One region of the Alkalimarinus alittae genome, then DNA from elsewhere that is predicted to be linked to it. Evidence: riboswitches for the same ligand, from Rfam matches in the RefSeq annotation. Region 1 holds a riboswitch; the other holds the start of a gene.

Region 1 (3,385 bases):
GTTTCAAACGCTTGGCCGTATAAGTCGTGTAGGTCAGGTACGTCATTAGGCGAAAACAGCGTCCACTCTTTATCTTCAAAGACGCGTTTCATAAACAAGTCTGGAATCCAGTTGGCGCTATTCATATCGTGGGTGCGACGTCGCTCATCGCCGGTATTTTTGCGTAGTTCTAAGAATTCTTCGATATCTAAGTGCCAGCTTTCTAAATAAGCACAGACCGCCCCTTTCCGCTTGCCGCCTTGGTTGACGGCAACCGCCGTATCATTGACGACTTTTAAGAATGGAATAATGCCTTGAGATTGGCCATTGGTGCCTTTAATAAGTGACCCCAAAGCACGTACCGGCGTCCAGTCGTTACCTAAACCACCGGCCCACTTTGACAACAAAGCATTATCTTTCATGCCATCATAAATTCCCGCCAGATCATCGGGAATAGTGGTTAAATAACAGGATGACAACTGAGGCCGGTTAGTACCTGCGTTAAACAAGGTGGGTGTTGAGCACATGTAATCAAATGTCGATAACAAATGATAAAATTCAATCGCCCGCTCTGTCGGATTATCTTCTAACAGCGCCAAGCCCATCGAGACTCGCATAAAGAAGATTTGCGGCAACTCAAAACGGGTTTCTCGCCAATGAATGAAATAACGGTCATACAGGGTTTGCAGGCCAAGATAGGTAAACTGAAAGTCTCGTTCTGGCCTGATCGCCTCGGCTATGCGCTTTAAGTCAAAAGCCAATAAGTCTGCAGACATCAGCTCTAGTTCCACCCCTTTATTCAAGGTCACGCTGAGCAAATCAGCATAAAGGCTTTTCATATCTTGAAAGGAGTCTGGCGTCGCGATATCCAAAAACTGGCAGGCTTCTTGTTGCATCGAGTCTAATAATAGCCTTGCGCTTACATAGCCATAATTAGGCTCTTCTTCTATACGTGTACGCGCCGCCATAATCAATGCCGTGGCGATGTCTTTTTGTTTAATGCCGTTATAGAGGTTGTTTTGTGCTTTTTCGAACAAATCATTAGCATTCACATCGTCTAAGCTTGCGCAAGCTTCGTGAATAATGGTTTTGATTCGGCCGATATTGAGTGGCGATTCGGACCCATCGGCATTCAATACTTTAATGTTGGCGTGGGAAGAGGTCTTAGACTGAGCCGAGATGTCTTCGTCACTGGCTCGGGTTTTACTATGTTCTTCGCGGTACAATACATACGCTCGCGCCACTTTGTGTAGACCCTGTCGCATCAGGCCCAATTCGACCTGATCTTGAATTTCTTCAATGGAAATCGCACTGCCTTCAGGCTTATTTTTGTAGAAGTTAGCGCTAATCGTTTGAGTCAATGCATCAACGGTTTCTTTGACCCGTGTTGAGCCGGAGGCAGAACTGCCCTCAACCGCTAAAATCGCTTTTGTTATCGCCGTCGCAATCTTTGAGTCGTGGTAAGGAACGGCTTGGCCATTACGTTTAATGACCTGAAATGAGCTAAGCCCTTCGGTGCTAGTTATTGAAGGAGTAGATATGGAGGGGTTAACCCCCACTTGGGCAGATAATTCTGAAGACATGATCAACGCCTTTGTTTTCAATTCGCGGAAAAGACAATAACTTCACGAAAGGGCTGAACGTCTAGATGACCAGACAGCACAAAACAAAAACGTAGCAACACATTTTCATTACCCTTTTCGCGAAGGTATGATTAATTCTCAGAACATAGTGATAACGCTCACCATGATGAGATCTTAGGCAGGTCTTCGGACTTAGGGGCCATCAAAAGCATGATGCTTTATCGCCTACAACGACGGCTTGCTGTTTAATGATTACCAACCAAAAACAGTGCCTGAGTGTTAACCACTCGTGTCGCGTTCGTTCCCCAATACCGCTGCGCGTCAGTTCCGGATTCTCACCGGATTCCCTCTTAGTTTTACGATGTTGTACAAATAAAGAACACAACATAGACGTAAAAAACCAAAGAATGGGCACTATATATGGGGCCAACTCAATTATCAACGTTTGATTGTGTCTTTGCTGAATTAGCCCGCTTTGCAGGCAGACTCGATAAAATCTTGCACATAAATTAAGCGGGCATCGGCTTCTCGAGTACAGAGCGAGATATGTTTTGCGATACCCTCTGACCCCAGTCGTAACGACTTTATAGGAAGTTGGTCTGCATACTCATCAATCAACCAGCCCGGCAGAGCCGCAACGCCTCTGCCTGCGGCCACCATATGCATCATAATATCGGTGGTTTCTATTTCTTTATGCTTTTTAGGGGTAAATTCAGACAATGAAAAGAACTGGGTATAAATATCGAGACGGTCTTTCTCAACGGGATAACTGATTAATGTTTCGTCTTGCAGGTCTTCTGGCAATAAGTAAGGTTTGTTGGCTAATGGATGTTGCGCGCTGATCGCTAATCGCTGTTCATACTCAAATACAGGCGTAACAATGAGCCCTGGCCGATAAAGTGGATCTGGGGTCACTAATAAATCAATTTCATGATTAAACAACGCCCCAATACCGCCAAACTGAAACTTTTGTTTTACGTCGATATCCACATCAGGCCATCGCTCTAAAAAAGGCCCTACTATTTTCAATAGCCATTGATAACACGGGTGGCATTCCATCCCTATTCTCAACTCGCCCCGCTCGCCGCGCCCTAGTTGAGACATTAACTGTTCGGCATGCTCAAACTGCGGTAACAAACGCTTGGCCAGTAACAGTAAATAATGTCCTGCCTGAGTTAAACGCAAGGTACGGCCTTCTCGCAGCCATACCTCCGTCCCCATGTGTTGCTCAAGTTTTTTAATGGAGTGGCTTAAAGCTGACTGCGTCAAGCAAAGCGCATCGGCGGCTTCGGTTAACGTACCTTTATCATCCACGGCGCGGATAATGGCTAAATGAGCGCGTTCTATCATGTCATGACCTACGATTGATCAACCCAAATAAAACCATGAGTATAATTCATAGATATGTGAAAATTAACCATTATCATTCATGAAAAAAAGCCATTAATCTGTTTTATAACATTCAAAGGAGACAGATCATGGCCATTACACACAACCTTGGCTTTCCTCGTATTGGGGCAAACAGGGAACTTAAATTTGCACTAGAAGCTTATTGGAATAAACAAGCGTCATACGACGCATTGAATGAGACGGCAAAACGATTACGCCAGACTCACCTGCAGCAGCAAAGCAATCTGAATTATGTACCCGTGGGTGATTTTTCATTGTACGACCAAGTATTAGATATGAGCTTTACCTTGGGCAACGTACCTGAGCGCGCACAGGCAAAAGAAGCCAACACACTAGATCAATACTTCCGCGTCGCTCGTGGCCGCTCAGGGCATGAAAGTGACTGCCAGTGTGTACAAGCAGGTGAAATGACC
Region 2 (3,385 bases), 1.4 Mb from region 1:
TGGGTGTTGTATATGCGCTTCAACGGGCAGAATATCCGCCAAACCCCTAGCTAATGTAGATTTAGCTGAGCCACGCGGGCCACTTACAAGCACACCACCAATAGCGGGGTTGATGGCCGCTAGCACCAGCGCCATTTTAAATGACGCTTGGCCTGCAACAGCAGAAAAAGGAAACTTAGGCAGCAGAGCTGACATGAGCATCTATATCCTTATGTACCCAGAGATTAAGCGCCCATGCACAAGCAATCCCCAATACGATCCAGAAAATAAGATTAGCGATACCACTAGCCATAATAAACTGAAAGTGTAATTCAGTAAGGCTAGCAACAGCCGCAGGGTCTGGGTGAGCAAACTCAGGGCCATCAACATGCGGGGCGCCAACAATATAAGGTAAGGCAATGCTCAGTGCTCCCAAGATCTTAAGCTTGATCGGAGCAAAAGCCATCACAGCCAAACCAATAGCCGCGCAAACAACTGCGAATAGCCACCATAGTTGGCGATTCTCAATCACTGCTGCTTCTGTACCCGGTATTTCAGGCGGTAAACCAATACCAGGCGCCACAAAGAAGACGGCAAAACCTGCAAGTCCCCACAGCAACCCTTTTTGAACATTAACCTGAGTGATACCTTGCAACTGCAACTGACTCATCAAGGCAAGTACTACGGACGCAAAGCCTATACCCGCCAATACGTTAGACGCAACGGTGTAGAGTGTTCTTTCGGCGCCATCTTCTGGCGCCCAAGCTTCTGCATCATGATGATGCCCACTACTTTCTTCAACCCCATGGTGGTCATGAGCCGCAGCAGCGGGAGCCTCTTCAACCACCTCAAACGTCTCAGCCTCAAAAATAATAGGCGACACACCAATAACCTGTATCAAACTCAATAATAAACCAGCAGCCAAGCCAATAAACACGGCATTAAAGATAATGCGGCGAAAAACCATACAAAACTCCAACAGCAAAAAAGCTCAAGCCAATAAAAGGCTTAAGTAAGTAGTAATTTTTTAATAAAGAAAATTAAACGCTTAGTGACAAGGAAATGCTAGCGTATGCCGAGTATCGTGCGCAGCATTATGAGCCGCAGACATTGGCAAAAAACCCACAGCAAACAAAACAATTGCACCAAATGCAAATGCTGCTAGATTCTGAGCTAAAGTAGACGTCGCTGGAATAGAAAGAGTTTGTTGGTTGGTAGATATTTGTGTAGACATAAAAACCTCGAGCACCCGCCGTGCATAGTTAAATAATAGAATAAATACAGGCCGGTCTTCGGACTAAAAGAGAATCATCAAAAGATGATCGTTGTTTACACCTTCCCAGCGTGAAGCCAGTGGTTACTGCAAACTACTCTTTATTACCGCTGCGGGGGCAGTGATGGAATCGCATCGTGGCTTACCATACTTCCCGATTATCCCAAAAATAAGGGCACCTATAATTTGATTGGAATAGTACATGTATAATGACCAGTATTCAACGAGTATTATTCTGTCGTTTTTATACCCTAACCAATCGATATAAACTAGTTTCAATTTTTGAGGTCGATTGATGAACCTCTACACGCCCCCCCAAAGCAGCGAGGTCTGAATTTAAAGTGCTTGAGTACAGCATTTTAATAAACTCACTATACGACCCTTTATCAGCGCCACTAAAACAGTCGTAAAGGCCTTTTAAACTAAAGATCAGGCAATCACCTTCAAGATAAATTGATGTCAATTCAGTACGGCGAAATGTTGCAGCATCGATCTTCCCAGTTAAAACACCAGACAAAAACGAGAGTAATTCTGGATACATCACCACCTCATATAGGATTAAAGCTAGCAGCCATAAATGTCTCGATTTCCTATGGCTAGCTTGAGTAATCTAAGTATCTATCTCAAGGGATAAATTAATCAATTAAAAAGTAATAAAAATAGCCGCTTGAGTGTAAGCTTTTTGATGCGGTAGGATGAACTGTGTTTTACATAGCCTTTTAATAATCGTTATACATGCATAATCTTTCGGTAAAAAAATATCAATGATGGCACAACAGTTAATACTTGGGTTAACGCTTCTCTTTTGGTTAGGTAGCAGTATGGCAGCAGAAAAAATAGCACCCTCCCTCAATTTTAAAGACGCTAATAAAGGCCTTAATGTTTCGTTATTTTCTGCTGTGAGAGGGCAACTATCCAAACAGGGCAAGCCTCTTGAGGGCGTCAAAGTAGAACGGAGCTATCATTTCACTTGGGCCAATAAAGATTATAAAGACAAAACCTATACCGATGAACAAGGACGGTTTTACTTTTCTGAAGCCGTAAAGTTCATGCTATTTGGCCGCCTACTCCCCCATGAAACCGTCATTCCACAAACAATAACGGCATTTCCAGAGGACACACCTCAACCGATAGATGTTTGGCTAAACAGTAAACGCAATTACCGTACAATGGGGGAATTAAGTGGCTTAGACGAGTATATGATTCGCACCAACGCAGAACACGTGACGCCTGTAATGAACGCTTATACTCAAGGTGAAATAGCTCTACAATGTGACCTGAGCAATATAACGCAAGATAATGGCGACGAGGCCGATGTGCAGTATGTGACCCCTTATACGGCTGTGAAAAGCCCATGTAATTTACAACTTCCTTACCAGACTGCGGTAAACCAAGCTAAAGAAATCATTCAACAGCAACAACCAAAGATTTTACACGCACTGGCGTTATACTTGGCCAATAGCCCTACAGCGTTTAACCCCCTGCAAGAAGATAGATTTAAAAACTTCCAAGACCTTAGTTTTGAGTCTATCGATTTAATCAACCTTTATGATCACCTCGAGTTACAAAACCACCTCCAGGATTATGGATCTAACCATGTCTCGGTTGCGCTCAGCGGTGAAATAATTCTGAATATGAAAAACCCACAAGAAGAGACAGTGAAGATTCGAATGTGGTTAAACCATGGTTTTTTTCGTGTAACCCCTAAAAGTATAACGTTCTTATCCGATGATCATGCCCTGAATTTTAATGAATTTAATATCGACGCGAATAACGCGCCTTAACATTTAGCCTATAAAGACAACTAACATTATGACACTTTCAATTTGGTTAACCGTTGTGAGCATTTGTTTACTCGGCGCGATGTCACCCGGCCCCTCCTTAGCCTTGGTGTTAAAGCACACGTTAAACGGCGGACGTCAGCAGGGTATGATTACCGGTATATTCCATGGCTTAGGAGTAGGTATCTACGCCGTATTATCGGTTGTTGGCTTGGCCGCGGTTATTCATAATTTACCCAACGTATTTATTGCGATTCAGTGGGGCGGTGCGTTGTTTTTAGCATGGTTAGGCTTTCAAGGTTTACGTAAAAAAGCGACCATTATAAACCCTCAAATCACTGTAAATAACGCT

What was found. A riboswitch is a leader RNA that binds a small molecule or an ion and turns the genes downstream of it on or off. The one in region 1 is predicted to bind cobalamin.
Region 2: linked by a shared signal. The riboswitch ahead of NKI27_RS06960 (CbtB domain-containing protein) and the one ahead of NKI27_RS00485 (ribonucleoside-diphosphate reductase subunit alpha) in region 1 are both predicted to bind cobalamin.

Annotation. Positions count from the first base shown of each region.
Region 1 is NZ_CP100390.1:106,967-110,351, reverse strand. It holds gene NKI27_RS00485 (ribonucleoside-diphosphate reductase subunit alpha) at 1-1,562, opposite strand, end outside; cobalamin riboswitch at 1,723-1,977, opposite strand; gene NKI27_RS00480 (LysR family transcriptional regulator) at 2,028-2,912, opposite strand; gene metE (5-methyltetrahydropteroyltriglutamate--homocysteine S-methyltransferase) at 3,041-3,385, shown strand, end outside.
Region 2 is NZ_CP100390.1:1,534,966-1,538,350, reverse strand. It holds gene NKI27_RS06970 (AAA family ATPase) at 1-195, opposite strand, end outside; gene NKI27_RS06965 (CbtA family protein) at 176-946, opposite strand; gene NKI27_RS06960 (CbtB domain-containing protein) at 1,028-1,213, opposite strand; cobalamin riboswitch at 1,246-1,450, opposite strand; gene NKI27_RS06955 (hypothetical protein) at 1,497-1,793, opposite strand; gene NKI27_RS06950 (transthyretin-like family protein) at 2,074-3,036, shown strand; gene NKI27_RS06945 (LysE family translocator) at 3,065-3,385, shown strand, end outside.